2 regions of the Stenotrophomonas sp. JC08 genome follow, and region 2 is predicted to be linked to the other one. Evidence: predicted binding sites of a transcription regulator. Region 2 holds the regulator's gene; the other holds the start of a gene.
What was found. The regulator FliA, encoded in region 2, starts transcription of late flagellar genes. The targets are predictions, from matches to a motif close to TAAAGTTTNNCNNNCNNNGGCCGATAA.
Positions count from the first base shown of each region.

Region 1: ACSBPQ_RS13395 (GGDEF domain-containing protein) is a predicted target of FliA. The motif match lies at 4,735-4,761, and genes of this name have one in related genera.

Region 1 covers NZ_CP197473.1:2,905,698-2,913,811, reverse strand. Annotated here, with positions in the region: gene ACSBPQ_RS13405 (ABC1 kinase family protein) at 40-1,692, opposite strand; gene ACSBPQ_RS13400 (DUF808 domain-containing protein) at 1,866-2,774, shown strand; gene ACSBPQ_RS13395 (GGDEF domain-containing protein) at 3,128-4,675, opposite strand; gene ACSBPQ_RS13390 (NAD-dependent dehydratase) at 4,789-5,421, shown strand; gene ACSBPQ_RS13385 (SDR family NAD(P)-dependent oxidoreductase) at 5,444-6,199, opposite strand; gene ACSBPQ_RS13380 (DUF1653 domain-containing protein) at 6,373-6,612, opposite strand; gene ACSBPQ_RS13375 (dihydrolipoamide acetyltransferase family protein) at 6,756-8,105, opposite strand; gene ACSBPQ_RS13370 (SH3 domain-containing protein) at 8,107-8,114, opposite strand, start outside.
Region 2 covers NZ_CP197473.1:1,560,684-1,568,797, reverse strand. Annotated here, with positions in the region: gene ACSBPQ_RS07165 (AAA family ATPase) at 1-1,014, shown strand, start outside; gene ACSBPQ_RS07160 (MinD/ParA family ATP-binding protein) at 1,001-1,885, shown strand; gene ACSBPQ_RS07155 (RNA polymerase sigma factor FliA) at 1,882-2,628, shown strand; gene cheY (chemotaxis response regulator CheY) at 2,642-3,034, shown strand; gene ACSBPQ_RS07145 (protein phosphatase CheZ) at 3,034-3,657, shown strand; gene ACSBPQ_RS07140 (chemotaxis protein CheA) at 3,662-5,521, shown strand; gene ACSBPQ_RS07135 (flagellar motor protein) at 5,567-6,307, shown strand; gene motD (flagellar motor protein MotD) at 6,311-7,270, shown strand; gene ACSBPQ_RS07125 (ParA family protein) at 7,270-8,052, shown strand; partial or broken gene ACSBPQ_RS07120 (chemotaxis protein CheW) at 8,070-8,114, shown strand, end outside.

The DNA of each region.
Region 1 (8,114 bases), 1.3 Mb from region 2:
ACCTGACTGGAATGTTTATCTGGCCGGCAGCCGCAGTACTCAGCGGTGGCCTCTTTCCTCGTGTGCGCGGGCGCGGGTGCGCCGGTCGAACAGCAGCGAGCTGAGGATCAGTCCAAGGCCGATCACCACGCCCACCACGAACAGCAGGATTGCGAAGGTGGGGTAGCCCAGCAGTGTCCAGCGACTGGGAACGCGCATCAGCAGGGCCGAGGACAACAGCAGTGCGGCGGTGATCAGCGCCGCGGCGATGCGGTTGGCGACCTTCTGGATGTTCTCCATCAGCCGCGACTCTTCCAGGCCGGTGACTTTCATCTGCAGGCGGTTTTCCGCGACCACGCTGAGGAAGTCGGACAGGCGCCGTGGCCCGTTGCGCAGCAGCCGTTGCAGCTCCATCGTCTCGCTGGCGAGGTTGGCGGCCGACAGCGATTTTTTCAGGCGTGCACGCATCACGTGCTGCAGCTGTTTCTCCAGCACGCGGCGGGTGTCCAGCGTCGGCGCCAGTGCCTGGCACACACCTTCCAGGTTCAGCAGCGCCTTGCCCAGCAGGCTCAGCTCCGGCGGCGTGCGCAGGTTGCTGGCGGTGGCGATGCGCACCACTTCCAGCACCACGTGGCCTTCGGACATGGTGCCGCTGGCGGCGTAGCGGGCGATCATCTGCCCGGTCTCGCGCAGGTAGCGCTCCTCGTCGTAGTCCTCCAGCCGGGTGCTGATGCTGATGATCTCGTCAGCGACTTCCTCGCCCCGGCCATCGACCGCGGCGAACAGCAGCTTCAGCAGTCGTTCCCGCAGCCGCGGCGGCACGTGCGCGATCATGCCCAGGTCGAAGATCGCCAGTTGCCCCTGTGGCGTGACGCGGAGGTTGCCGGGGTGCGGGTCGGCATGGATTTCGCCATGCACGAAGATCTGGTCCAGATAGCCGCGCACCAGCGCCTCGGCCAGCGGCTGCATCGACTGCTCGGTGCGGCGCACCGGCGGAATGGCGTCCACCCGTACGCCGTCCACCAGCTCCATGGTCAGCACCCGGCGGCCGCACAGATCCCACAGCGGCTGCGGCACGGTCAGCTCGGGATAGGGCGCCAGATGCTGGCCGAAGCGGGCGAGGTTGCTGGCTTCGGTCTCGAAATCCAGTTCCATGCGCAGGCTTTTGGCGAACTCGCCGAGCCAGTCGGAAAAGCGCACCTTGCGGCCGACCCGGGTGAGGTGGTCGGCGGCACTGGCGAAGCTGCGCAGCACCGCCAGGTCCGAGCGCAGCTGCGCGGCGACATCGGGTTTCTGCACCTTCACCGCCACCTCGCGGCCATCGTGCAGGCCGGCACGGTGCACTTGGGCGATCGAGCCGCAGCCCAGCGGTTCGGGGTCGAACCACGCGAACAGCTTGTTCACCGGAACCCCGAGATCCTCTTCGATGACGGCGCGAATCTGCGCCACCGCGATCGGTGCGACGTTCTCCTGCATGCGTTCCAGCGCCGCCACATACTCGGGCGGAATCATGTCCGGCCGCGTGGACAGCACCTGGCCAAGCTTGACGAAGGTGATGCCCAGCGCTTCCAGGTCGGCGACGAACTGGGTGGGGTTGTCATTGGTGGCGACGCGTTCCAGGCGCGGCAGCTCGCCGTCGAACTGGATCCCCGAGAACACGCCCGAGTTCCGGTAGCGCAGCAGCAGGCGCACGATCTGCTGGCGCCGGTTCATGCCGCCGATGGGGGTTGCCGGTGGGTCAGTGGCTGGCTCGTGCAAGAAGATGCCTCCGCAATCATGCAGCGCCAGTGTTACCAGCAGCCGGTGGGCGGCAAGTGAATGCCGGCTCACATCAAGCGCGGCCGATGGTGGAAAATTGGCCCCCCTTCCTCGAACCCGGTGTGCCCATGGCTGGAGCCAGCCTGTTTACCCTGCTCGACGACATCGCCACCCTGCTCGACGATGTTTCCATCCTGACCAAGGTTGCGGCCAAAAAGACCGCCGGCGTGCTTGGAGATGATCTGGCGCTCAACGCGCAGCAGGTGACCGGCGTCAGCGCCAGCCGTGAACTGCCGGTGGTGTGGGCGGTCGCCAAGGGCTCGATGGTCAACAAGGCGATCCTGGTGCCGGCGGCACTGGCGATCAGCGCCTGGCTGCCTTGGCTGGTGACGCCGCTGATGATGCTCGGCGGGGCTTTCCTGTGCTTTGAGGGCGTGGAGAAACTGGCGCACAAGTTCCTGCAGGGCAAGGACGAAGAGGCCACGCACAAGGCCGAACTGAGCCGCGCGTTGGCCGATGACAGCACCGACGTGGTGGCGTGGGAAAAGACCAAGATCAAGGGCGCGGTGCGCACCGATTTCATCCTCTCGGCCGAGATCATCGTGCTGTCGCTGGGCGTGGTGTCCAGCGCACCGTTCGGACAGCAGGTGGCCACGTTGATCGTGATCGCCGTGGCGATGACGGTGTTCGTCTACGGGCTGGTGGCCGGCATCGTCAAGCTCGACGACCTCGGGGTCTGGCTGCTGGACAAGGGCCGCGCGCTGGCCGCCTTCGGTCGCGGCCTGCTGCATGCGACGCCGTGGCTGATGCGTGGCCTGTCCATCGCCGGCACCGCGGCGATGTTCCTGGTCGGCGGCGGCATCCTCATCCACGCGATCCCGGCACTGCACCACTTCATCGTGGGCCTGGCCCCGGCCAATCTTGAGTGGCTGGCCAACGCACTGGGCAGCGTGGTGGTGGGCATCGCCATCGGCATCACCGTGCTGGTCGGGGTGATGGGGTTCCAGAAATTGCGCGGCAGCAAGCCGGCGCACTGAGTGTGGAGCTGGCCCGGGCACGCAAGCGGTTGCCCGGGTTAGGCGTGAATCTCTCCGTGGAAGGACCTGTTGCCGGGGCGAGGCCTGTTCCAGCTCCCGCAACTGCTGCTGTGCGCGTACCAAGGATTGTGGCCGGACAAGCTGCCCAGCAGGCGCCGCAGCCAATGCGTGCCGTGCAAGCGTTTCAATGCCCATCGTGCTAACGCGATGCCGGGCGAGCAAATGCGCGAAGCGTTGCTGCAGTCCGGCAGTGGCATCACGGTTGGTCAAGGGAATGTCCATGCACAGGTGATTCGCACCAGCGCGGGAAATATCACAAGACGGCCCAGATGCCCAAGACATGCCGTTGGCGATCAGTCGGCCGGCATCACCTGGTTGCGGCCCGCCTGCTTGGCCGCATACAGCGCACGATCGGCGCGTTGCAGCAGGGCTTCGGCGGTTTCTCCCGGCAACGCGGTGGCCACGCCGGCGCTGAAACGGACCTGCACGCGCTCGCCTTCGTACAGGAACGGTCGCTGCGCGAGGCTGGCCTGCAGCTGGCGCACGTTTTCCAAGGCCTCGCCGCGTCCGCAGCCGGGCAGTACCAGCACGAATTCGTCACCGCCGAAACGGGCGAGGTGATCGCCGCCGCGGAGCCGCTGCTGGAGCACCGCGACCATGTGGCGCAGCGCCTGGTCGCCACCGGCATGGCCGTGGGCCGCGTTGAGCGTGCCGAAGTGGTCCAGGTCCAGCAGGGCCACGCTGAGCGGCCCGGTGTCTGCCTGCAGTGCAGCGCCCAGCACCTCGTCCAGCCCGCGGCGGTTGAGCGCGCCGGTCAACGGATCGCTGCGCAGCTGGCTGCCGGCATCCTCCAGCTCGCGTTCCAGTTGCAGCACGCGCTGTTCGGCGGCGCGGGCTTCGGCGCGGGCGTTGGCGAGATGGTCGCGCGCACGCAGCGCCTGGCCCTGCACGCGTGCGGTGTCCTGCAGCACGTCCTGCAGCAGCTGGTTGAGATCGGCGATGTTGCGGATCTGGCGCACCGACACCGCATAGCCGGCCAGGCGGTCGTGGTAGTCGCCGGCATCACTGGCGATGTCGTCCATCTGCTGGATGAAATCGACCATCAGCTCCTTCATCGCGCTCTTGGAGGCGTCGATGCCTTCCTTCAGCAGGCTTTGCCGATAGATCACTTCGCGCAGCTCGCTGCGGGTCTGTTCCAGCGAGGTGTGGTCCAGCGGGCCGGACAGCAGCTGGCGTACCGTTTTGATCTGGCCCTGCAGCCAGCTGTCGCCATCGAGCAGCTCGGTAATGTTCTCCAGCAGCAGGTCGAACAGGTTCAGCAGCAGGTCGTGCTGCTCCTGCAGGCCGTCGTTGCGCACACCGGCCTGGTGGCACAGTTCGCGCAACGGCTGCTCCACGGGTGCCAGCGACTGTCCCGGCTGCCAGTTGCGTAGTTCCAGACCGACGCGGTCGGCCTGCTGCCGCAGTTCCGGTGCCTGCAGCAGCAGGTTGGCCAGCACCACCTCGAGGGTGTCGCGCAACAGGTCGCGCAGGCGCGCGGCATCGCCATCGCCTGCGGCCGGTGTGTCCAGTTCGACGGTGCGGATGTACTTGTCGATCAGCTGCCGCAGCAGGCGTCCGTAGCGTTCCCAGTCGCGCTCGGCCTGGGCGCTGTGCAGGCGCTGGCCCATGTCGCCCAGCTCGCCGGGCAACGTACACATGCCCTGGGCGAAGGCGTGCAGCAGCGCTTCGGGTTCGTGCGCGCCGGCGAACAGGCGCTGCAGCAGTGCCATGCCGTTGGACGCCGGTGGTTGCCGGGTGCTGCTGCCGGTTGCGGCGGCATCGGCGTTGCCCTGCCGGCGTGACAGGATGCGTCCCAACCCGGCGCTGCGGGAGGGTGAGGGATCGGTGCTGTCAGCCATTGCTGGAGTCCGGACGGGAACAGGTGCGCAGGTGCTGCGGGAGTGGTATCCAGTCCCCATTATCGGCATGGTGGTGGCCGGCTTGAACGGCAGCCGTTCACGGGAGACAGGAAATGCGGGTATTGCTGGCCGGTGCAAGCGGTCTGGTCGGGGCGCAGGTGTTGCGGCAGCTGCTGGATGATCCGCGCTGCAGCAGCGTGGTCGCGCCTACCCGGCGGCCACTGGCGCAGGTCGACCCGCGCCTTCTCAATCCCGTGCGGGATTTTTCCGAACTGCCGCTGGAGGCCGACTGGTGGCAGGTGGATGCGGCGATCTGCGCGCTGGGTTCGACGATGAAGCAGGCCGGTTCGCGCGAGGTGTTCCGGCAGATCGACCACGGCTATCCGCTGTTGATCGCGCAGACGGTGAAGCGGCACGGCTGCAAGGTGTTTGCGCTGAACTCGGCGGTGGGCGCCAATCCGCGCTCGCCGGTTTTCTACAACCGCATCAAGGGCGAGCTGGAGTACAACCTGCGCGCGCTGGGCTTCGACGCGTTGACGCTGGTGCGGCCGGGTCTGATCGGCGGCGAGCGGGCCGAGCGGCGACCGGGGGAACACATCGCCGGCCGCGTGCTCGGCGTGCTGGGGCCGGTCCTGCCCCGGGCATGGCGGATCAACCCGGCCGATCGTATTGCCCGGGCGCTGGTCGAGGCGGCCTTGGCGCCGCAGCCGGGTGAGCGGGTGATCGGTCCGGCGCAACTGGCCTGAGTCGCCTCGCTGCACCCGCCGCTCAGGCCGGCAGTGACTGTCCGCCGTCCACCGCCAGCACCTGCCCGGTGATCCAGCGCGCGGCCGGTGAGCACAGGAACAGCGCGGCGCTGGCCACGTCCTCGGCATCGCCGAATCCGCCGAACGGAATCTTCGCGCGGATCTGTTCGTACAGCGCCGGCTCCCCGCTGCGCCGGCGGTCCCACAGGCCGCCGGGGAACTCGATCGACCCCGGTGCGAGCGCGTTGACGCGGATGCGCTCGCGCGCCAGCTCCGTGGCCAGTGACACCGTGTAGTAGTTCAGCGCGGCCTTGGCGGTGGAGTACGCGGCCGCACGCGGGGTCGGTACCGAGGCATTGATCGAGCTGATGTTGAGGATCGCCGGCTGCGCGCTCTGGCGCAGGTACGGCAGCACCAGGCGGTTGGTGCGCACGGCGGCCATCAGGTCGACATCGAAACCGGCCTGCCAGCTGGCGTCGTCATTGCCGTTGCCATACCCGGAGGCGTTGTTGACGACGATGTCGATGCCGCCCAGCGCTGCCGCCGCCGCGTCCACCCACGCTTCGATCTGTGCCGGATCGGCGAGGTCGCAGGCTTGCACATGCACCGCTGCACCCGCGTGCTCCAGCATCTGTCGCGCATGCTGCAGTCCATCGGCACCACGGGCACACAGCGACAGCTGCGCGCCGGCACGGGCGAACGTGGTGGCGATGGCCAGACCGATGCCACGGCTGCCGCCGGCAATCAGCACCCGTTGGCCGTGCAGGGGAAGGGTCATGACGGTGCTCGCCTATGGAAGGACAGGTGATTATCGCTGCGCGGGCGGTAATCCGGGCGCAGCCAGGCCAGCATCACCCAGACGGTGAACAGCCAGCAGGCGGCCGTCAGGCCAATCCATATCCGGGGACGCCGCATCGACGGCTCCATGCAAAGGTATCGACAGGGCTGGTATCAGCGCGGGTCCGGCTCCGGTGCAAAGCGCGGCACCGGCTCACCGTCGACGATGACGGCTTCCACGAACATCGCATACGGCCGCACCCATAGCGCGCCATCGCCATAGAGCTGGCGGTAAAGCACCAGCACTTCCAGGGTCTCGCTGTGCCGGCACAGGTCCACCAGCTGGTAGGGCTGGCCCTTGTAGTGGCGGTAGCGACCGCGTGGCAACTCGGGCAGGGGCGGCAGCTCGGACATGGCGGGTTCCTCGGCGGGGAGGGCCATTGTGCGGCATGCGCGATGAGCGGCAGACGCGGAACGGCAGCGCTGCTGTTATTGCCGCCGCGCAAAAAAAAACAGCCCGCATTGCTGCGGGCTGAAAGGTTGCTGCGGAAAACGGATCAGTGGGCCAGCGCTAGGTCGTCGATCAGCGCGCGCAGGAAGCGTGCGGCTTCGCCGCCGGTGCAGGCGCGGTGGTCGAAGGTGACCGACAGCGGGATGACCTTGTGGGTTTCCACGCCACCCATCACCGGGGTGAGCTGGAAGCGGGCGCGGCCGGCGGCAACGATCGCCACGCATGGCGGCACCACCACCGGCGTCGCATAGCGGCCGGCGAACATGCCGAAGTTGCTCAGCGAGATGGTGTAGCCGCTCAGTTCCGAGGGGGCGATCGAGCGGTCTTCCACCTGCTGGCGCAGGCGGTTGATGCCCTCGCGCACGCCACGGGCGTCGAGCATGTCGGCATTGCGCAGGGCCGGCACGAACAGACCGTCGTCGGTGTCCACGGCGATGCCGATGTCGACCTGCGCATGCAGGGTGCGGGTGAGGTTGTCGCCGTCGAACCAGGCGTTCATCGCCGGCACCGTCTGGCAGGCGACCACGATCGCGCGCACCAGCCGCGAGGTCATGTCGTTGCCCGGGGCCCAGGCATGGATGTCGGCGTCGTCGCTGAGCGTGGTCGGCACGACCTTGCTGTGTGCATCGGCCATCACCCGGGCCATGTTGCGGCGCACGCCCTTGAGCGGCTCCGGCTGGCCCTTGGCGACCACGCCCGGCGGCGCGGTACGCATCGGCTTGCCGGCGGCCGACAGCGGGGTGCGGCTGGCGTCGACGCGTGCGGCGGGTGCGGGTGCGGCAGCGGCCTGGACCGCTTGCGGTGCGGCTGCCGGCGCGCTGCCGATCTTCGCGGTGCCGGCTTCGGCAGCCTGCTTCACGTCATTCATCGTCACCGCGCCATCGGCACCGGTGGCGCGCACGCGGGTCAGGTCCACGCCCAGCTTGCGGGCGACCGCGCGCACCGCCGGCATCGCCTTGACGCCGCCCACGGCCACGGCCTGTTCGGCATGTACGGCATTGGAGCTGACCATCGCGCCGACCACCGTGCCTTCATCGGCACGTTCGGCTGCAGCGCTGGCTGCCGGGACGGGAGCCGGTGCCGGAGCGGCCGGCGCAGGTGCGCCATGGTGATGGCCGGTGTCCTGGCCTTCGGCGCGCTGCGGCAGGTCCGGGTCGATCTCGAACTGCGCCAGCATGTGCCCGGTGATGACGATGTCCCCCGGCGCACCGGCCAGCTGCAGCACCTTGCCGGAGAAGGGCGAGGGCACCTCGACCACGGCCTTGGCGGTCTCCATCGACACCAGCGGCTCGTCCAGCGTGATCACGTCGCCTTCCTTGACGAACCACTCCACGATGGTCGCGTCCGGCAGGCCTTCGCCCAGGTCGGGCAGGTTGAAGTTCTTGGTCTGGCTCATTTCAGGGAT
Region 2 (8,114 bases):
CCGCCACTGCCGGTCGCCGCAGAACCGCAGCCGGCAGTCGCCGCAGTCGCGGCCACCGAACCGGCGCCGGTGCCGTCGCTGGTCGCCGTCGACAGCACGCCACGCGATGACACCCAGATGCTGGAGCTGCGCCGCGAAGTGGCCGACATGCGCCAGCTGATCGAGCGCGAGATGAGCCGTTTCACCGATGAGCGCCTGCGCGGCAGCGCGGTGCGTGCCAACGCGCTGGATCTGATGGAGGAATACGGCTTCGACGCCGGCCTGGCGCGTGATGTGGTGATGCAGATTCCGCTGGGCACTGATCCGGCCCGTGCCCGTGGGCTGATGCTGGGGCTGATCTCGCGCAAGCTGCCGATCGCCCCGATCGATCCGATCGAGACCGGCGGCGTCATCGCCCTGGTCGGCCCCACCGGCGCCGGCAAGACCACCACCATCGCCAAGCTGGCCTCGCGTTTCGCCGAAGCCCATGCCGCCCGCGACGTGGCGCTGGTCACCACCGACACCCAGCGCATCGGCGCCCGCGAGCAGCTGTACGGTTTCGGCCGCCAGCTCGGCATTGCCGTGCACGAGGCCAACAGCGGCACCAACCTCAACCAGCTGCTGGAACGGCTGGCCGACTACAAGCTGGTGCTGATCGACACCGCCGGGCTGGGCCAGCGCGACCGTGCCCTCGCCGCGCAGCTGCAGTGGCTGCGTGCCGCCGGCCAGATCCGCACCCTGCTGGTGCTTCCGGCCAACACCAGCTTCCAGGACATGGATGAAGTGGTGCGCCGCTTCGGTGCCGCCAATCCGCAGGGGCTGGTGCTGACCAAGCTCGATGAGACCGGCCGCTTCGGTTCGGCACTGTCGGTGGCGGTCGATCACAGCCTGCCGATCACCTGGGTGACGGACGGCCAGGACGTTCCGGAGGACCTGCACCGCGCCTCTGCGGCCAATCTCGTACTTCGCCTTGAAGATTTGCGCCGCGCGGCCGATATGCCCTGCAACATGGAGTTCAACAATGCCGTCGCGTGAGTACGCCCAACTGACCAACACCTTCCCGCTGTCGGCCACCCGCCGCCAGCCGGCCGGCCCGGTGCGCACCATCGCGGTCACCGGTGGCAAGGGCGGCGTCGGCAAGACCAACATCTCGGCCAACATGGCCGTGGCGCTGGCCGGGATGGGCAAGCGCACGCTGCTGCTGGACGCCGATCTGGGCCTGGCCAACATCGACGTGATCCTCGGCCTCAAGCCCACGCACACCCTGGCCGACCTGGTCGCCGGGCGCTGCACGCTGGAGGAGCTGATCCTGGAAGGCCCGAACGGGGTGCTGGTGGTGCCGGCCGCGTCCGGTCGCCGGCACATGGCCGAACTGCAGCCGGCCGAACACGTCGGCCTGGTCAACGTGTTCTCCGAGCTGGAACGCGACCTGGACGTGATGATCATCGACACCGCCGCCGGCATCACCGACAGCGTGCTGACCTTCTGCCAGGCCGCGCAGGACACCGTGGTGGTGGTCTGCGACGAACCGGCCTCGATCACCGACGCCTACGCGCTGATCAAGGTGCTCTCGCGCGAACGTGGCGTGGACCGCGTGCAGGTGGTGGCCAACATGGCGCGCGATGCCAACGAAGGCCGCGTGCTGTACGAGAAGCTGGTGCGCGTGTGCGACAAGTTCCTCGCCGACGTGTCGCTGAACTACCTGGGCTGCGTGCCACAGGACGACTGGCTGCGGCTGTCGGTCCAGCGCCAGCAGCCGGTGATGAAGGCCTACCCGTCCTCGCCGGCCGCGCTGGCGATCCAGGAGATCGCCCGTCGCACCGCCCGCTGGGAAGCACCGACCGAGGCCCGTGGCGGCGTGGAGTTCTTCCTGGAGCGCATCATCCAGCGCGGGGTGCCTGCATGAACGCCGCCGCCCAGTACCGCGAAGTGCAGCGTGCCAGCAGCAACGACTGCATCACCCGGCATGCCGACCTGGTGCGCCGCATCGCCCATCACCTGGCCGCGCGCCTGCCGGCCAGCGTCGAGGTCGACGACCTGATCCAGGCCGGCATGATGGGCCTGCTGGAAGCCTCGCGCAGCTATGACGCCGATCAGGGCGCCTCGTTCGAGACCTACGCCTCGATCCGCATCCGCGGCTCGATGATCGACGAGATCCGCCGCGGCGACTGGGTGCCACGCTCGGTGCACCGCCGCGCCCGTGAAGCCGCCAACACCATCCGCCGCATCGAGCAGGCCAGTGGCCGCGCCGCCAGCGCCACCGAAGTGGCCGAAGCGATGGAGCTGCCGCTGGACGAATACATGCGGCTGGTCGAGGACGCCTCGCGCGGCCAGGTACTGAGCCTGGAGTCGCGCATCGAGGACCAGGGCGAACTGGATACCCCGACCACCGGCGGCCCGACCCCGCTGCAGGTGCTTGAACGCAGCCAGTTCGGCGCCGAGCTGGGCAAGGCCATCGCCCAGCTGCCCGAACGCGAACAGCTGGTGCTGTCGCTGTACTACGAGCAGGAATTGAACCTGAAGGAAATTGGCGCAGTGCTGGGCGTGAGCGAGTCGCGGGTCTGCCAGATCCACGGCCAGGCGGCGCTGCGCCTGCGCAGCCGGTTGAAAACATTCGAGGCGGCCGATGCCGGCCTCGAGGAATCATGAAGAGGAAAGCCCTTTGAACAAGAACATGCGCATCCTGATCGTCGACGACTTCTCGACCATGCGCCGCATCGTCAAGAACCTGCTCGGCGACCTGGGCTTCACCAATACCGCCGAGGCCGAGGACGGGCATGCCGCGCTGTCGCTGCTGCAGAGCCAGCCGTTCGATTTCATCGTCACCGACTGGAACATGCCGGTGATGACCGGCATCGAGCTGCTCAGGGCGGTGCGCGCCGATCCCAAGCTCAAGACCCTGCCGGTGCTGATGGTGACCGCCGAGGCCAAGCGCGAGCAGATCATCGAAGCCGCACAGGCCGGCGTGAACGGCTACATCATCAAGCCGTTCACCGCGCAGACGCTGGAAGAGAAGCTCGGCAAGATCTTTGAACGCCTGGCGGCGAGCGCCTGATGGTCACGCCCCCCGATACCGCAGGCGACCGCAATGCGCTGATCCAGCATCTGCAGGAGGCGCTGGGCGCGCTGGAAAGCGGCGACGAGGCCGGCTGGCGCCAGGAAATCGACGCGCTGGCCGCGCTGCGCACGCAGCCGATGATGGCCGGACTGGGCCGGCTGGCACGCGAGCTCGGCCAGGCGCTGGGCGACCTGCCCACCGTGCCCAGCGATGCCGGCGAGCTGGATGATGCCTGCGCGCGCCTGGACCACGTCGTGGAGATGACCGAGAAGGCCACCCACCGCACGCTGGACCTGGCCGAACAGTGCCGCGAGCTGGTCACCGGCCTGCGCGAAAGCCGCCTGCCGGCAGTCGAGCACGAACAGGCGCTGGAGCAGATCCGCCGCAACCTCACCGAGATCGCCCTGACCCAGAGCTACCAGGACCTTACCGGCCAGATCATCCGCCGCGTGGTCAGCATCGTCCGTCGCGTACACGAGGGCTTCGGCGCGCTGGGACTGCCGCAGCCGGAAGAAGAAGCACCGGGCAACACACTGGCCGGCCCTGCCGTGGGCGGACTGGACCGTCACGCCGTTTCCCAGCACGACGCCGACGATCTGCTTTCCGATTTGGGGCTGTAAGCGCATGAGTGCCTTTGCCGACGACATCGCCGCCGACTTCATCCTTGAAGCCCAGGAAATCCTCGACCGCCTCGGCGAACAGCTGGTCACGCTGGAGCAGGCGCCACAGGACGCCGAGCAGCTCAACCTGGTGTTCCGCGGTTTCCATACGCTCAAGGGCGGCGCCGGCTTCCTGTCGATCACACCGATGGTCGAGCTGTGCCATGTCGCCGAAGAAACACTGGGGCTGGCGCGCTCGGGCAAGGCCGAGTTGCTGGCCCACCATTTCGACGCCGCCCAGCAATCACTGGACTGGCTGCAGTCCATGCTCGACGCCGTGGCCGCCGGCACCGAGCCGGTGCACGCCCCGGCCAGCCTGATCGCCCAGTTCGATATCGGTGCTGCACCCGCCCCAGCTCCGGTCAAGGCCGTGGCAACGGTCGCCGCCGGGAACGACAGCGACCTGATCAGCGAGGACGAATTCGAGGCCCTGCTTGATGCGCTGCACGGCAGCACCGCACCCGGTGCCACGCTGGCGGCGAAGGCCGATGAAGAGCTGATCAGCGAAGACGAGTTCGAAGCCCTGCTCGACCAGCTGCACGGGGGTGCCGCGCCCGGTGCGCAACCGCTGGCCACCGTCACTGCCCCGGCTCCCCCGCCGCGACCGGTCCCGGTCCCTGCCCCGGCGCCGAAACCCACCGCGCCGCCCAAGTCAGCCGCCAAAGCGGTGGAACCGGAGCAGACGGTGCGCGTGGACACCAAGCGGCTGGATGCCATCGTCAACCTGATCGGCGAACTGGTGCTGTCCCGCAACCGCCTCAAGACGCTGCGCACGCGGTTGAAGGACGAGGAGCTGGACCGCGCCGTTTCCACCCTGGATATCGCCACCGCGCGGTTGCAATCGGCGGTCATGCGTACCCGCATGCAGCCGGTCGGCAAAGTGTTCTCGCGCTTTCCCAAGGTCGCCCGCGACGTCGCCCGCGCGATGGACAAGGAAGTCGATCTGGAACTGGTCGGCGCCGACACCGAGCTGGATCGCAACCTGGTCGAGGCGCTGGCCGACCCGCTGGTGCATCTGGTGCGCAACGCCATCGACCACGGTGTGGAAGCCCCCGACCTGCGCGAAGCGCAAGGCAAGCCGCGCATGGGCCACGTCCGCCTGTCCGCCCAGCAGGAAGGCGACTACGTCTCCATCGAGATCCAGGACGATGGCGCCGGCATCGACCCCGAACGCCTGCGCGCCAAGGCCCGCGAGAAGGGGCTGATCGACCCGGAAGCCGCCGCACGCCTGAGCAGCGAGGAATGCCTGCACCTGGTGTTCCTACCGGGATTTTCGACCAAACAGCAGGTCACCGACATCTCCGGTCGCGGCGTCGGCATGGACGTTGTGCAGTCGCGCATCCGCGAGCTCAGCGGCCAGATCCAGATCCAGTCCGAACTCGGCCGTGGCAGCCGCTTCCTGATCCGCGTGCCGCTGACCCTGGCGATCCTGCCGACCCTACTGGTGCAGGCCGGTCAGGATGTCTACGCGCTGCCGCTGGCGAGGGTGATGGAGGTGCTGCATGCACCGGCCACCTCGCTGGGCTGGTTCGACGGTCGCGCGGTACTGGACCGCAAGTCGCACACGCTGGCGCTGGTGGACCTGCGCCAGTGGCTGGCCGTGCCGCCAACCCCGTCCCCGCTGCTGACCATCGTCGTGCTGCAGGTCGGTGAAGCCCGCTTCGGACTGGTCGTGGACCAGGTGCGCGGCCGCGAGGAAGTGGTGATCAAGCCGCTGCCCAAGGCGCTGCGCGGATTGCGTGGCTATGCCGGCGCGACCCTGATCGGCGACGGCCGCATGGCACTGATTCTCGACGTCGATGGCCTGCGCAACCCGCAGGACTGACGCGCTTCCGTTCAAGTAGCCCCACTCCAAGCCGATACCTTATAAATGGACAGACTCAGCATCATCGGACTCTTTCTCGCCCTGGCCTCGCTGGTGGGCGGCAGCATCCTGAAAGGTGCCGGGCTGTCGTCACTGTGGTCGCCGGCGGCGTTCGTGATCGTGATCGTCGGCACCACGGCGGCGATCCTGTTGCACACCTCGCCGGCAATTTTCAAACATGCCTTCAAGATCGTGCGCTGGGTGGTGTTCCCGCCGGAAAGCGACCGCCCGGCGCTGATCCAGCAGATCGTGGACTGGAGCAATATCGCCCGTCGCCAGGGCCTGCTGGGGCTGGAGTCGCAGGTGGAACTGCAGGACGACCCGTTCGTGCGCAAGGGCCTGCAGCTGGTGGTCGACGGCGTGGAGCCGGAAACCATCCGCCACATGCTGGAAATCGAACTGGGCAGCCAGGAGCACCACGACCTTGCCGCCACCAAGGTGTTCGAGGGCATGGGCATCTATGCACCGACGCTGGGCATCATCGGTGCGGTGCTGGGGCTGATCGCGGTGATGAAGAACCTGGCCGATCCGAGCATGCTCGGCCATGGCATCGCCGCCGCGTTCACCGCCACCATCTACGGTATCGCCTCGGCCAACCTGCTGTTCCTGCCGATCGCCGCCAAGCTCAAGAACGTCATCGCGCACAACAGCCGCGAGCGCGAGATGGTCATCGAAGGCCTGATCGCCATTGCCCAGGGCGAGAACCCGCGCAATATCGAAACCAGCCTGGCCGGCTTTGTGAGCTGAGCCATGGCCCGTCGCAAACCCCAGGAAGAGCACGGCAACCACGAGGCCTGGGCGATTCCCTATGCCGACCTGATGACCTTGCTGCTGGCGTTTTTCGTGGTGATGTATGCCATCTCCTCGGTCAACGAAGGCAAGTACCGGGTGATGGCCGACGCCCTGACCACCGCTTTCGGCGGCGCGCCGCGTGCCGTCAGCCAGGTGCAGGTGGGCAACATGCAGATCCAGGGCGGCGGCCATGACACCCCGACGGTGATCCGCTCGCCGAGCATGGCCGGTGGCCCGATGAACGACCCCACCCGCTTGCCGGCGATGGCCTCGCAGATGCGCATGCCGGTGTCGCTGCGCGACCAGGCGCAGCTGCAGCGTGCCGAGCGCCAGCTGGGCCGTATCGCCGACCAGCTCAGCAGCGCGCTGGCGCCGCTGCTGAAGCAGGGCGTGATCACCGTGCGCCGCACCGAGCTGTGGATCGAAGTGGAGATCAACAGCGACATCCTGTTTGGCACCGGCTCGGCGGCGCTGGGCCATGACGCCCGCGACACCCTGGGCAAACTGGCCGATGTGCTGCTGGCCGCACCCAACGGCGTGCGCGTGGAAGGTCATACCGACAATCTGCCGATCGCCACCGCGCAATTCCCCTCCAACTGGGAGCTGTCCGCCGCCCGCGCCGCCAGCGTGGTGCACCTGTTCGCCGACCACGGCGTGCAACCGGAGCGGCTGGCGATGGTCGGCTACGGACAATTCCGTCCGCGCGACAGCAATGCGCTGCCGGAAGGCCGCAACCGCAACCGCCGGGTGATGGTGATCATCCTGGCCGATTCGGCCGCCAGCGTGGACGCGCTGTCCGAAGGCATCACCACGGCCGCCGCCGAAGCGGATATCGACGATGGCGCCGGTGAAAACCTGGTGCCCCCGCTACAGACCGCCCGCCCGGTCATGGCCGATGTTATTGAAGGAGTGCAGTGATGCGTATCTGGGCCGTTGCCAACCAGAAAGGTGGTGTAGGCAAGACCACCACCACGCTGGCGCTGGGACGCGGCCTGGCCGCGCTCGGCCACACGGTGCTGTTGATCGACCTGGACCCGCACGCGTCGATGACCCGCGCCTTCGGCGTGCCGTTCGATCCGCCGCCTGCGGGCGTGCTGGAGCTGTTCGCCACGCCACCGGCCGACATCGGCACGGTCAGCCAGTGCAGCCGGATTCCCGGCCTGGATTTCCTGTGCGCGCAGGCGGCGCTGGCCACGCTGGAACGTCGCAGCGCCAACCAGCCGGGGCTGGGACTTGCCCTGCAGCAGGCATTCGCCCGCCATGGCCAGCAACACGACTACATCCTGCTCGATTGCGCGCCGACGCTGGGCCTTTTGATGATCAACGCGCTGGCCGCCGCCGACCGCCTGATCATCCCCACCCAGGCCGAACCGCTGGCGCTGCATGGGCTCGATGGCATGGTGCGTACCGGCGAGATGGTCGAGCGTTCACGCGGCCGGCCGCTGCCGATCTCGATCCTGCCGACGCTGTTCGACCGCCGTACCCGCACCGGCAACGAGACCCTCAGGCAGATGCAGGATCGTCACGGCGAACGCGTATGGGAAGACGCGATTCCGGTCGACACCAGCATTTCCAACCCGGCCGCGCTGACCGTGCCGGTCACCAGCGACGCCTATCCCGGCCGCGCCCTGTCGGCCTATCGCCGTGCACTGGAATGGTTGCGCGCCAGCGATGCCCGTGCCCTGGAGCGTGCGGCATGAACGGCACCGACGTACTGGACGACTATCTGGGCGAGCTGCTGCAAAGCGGACAACCGGCCACA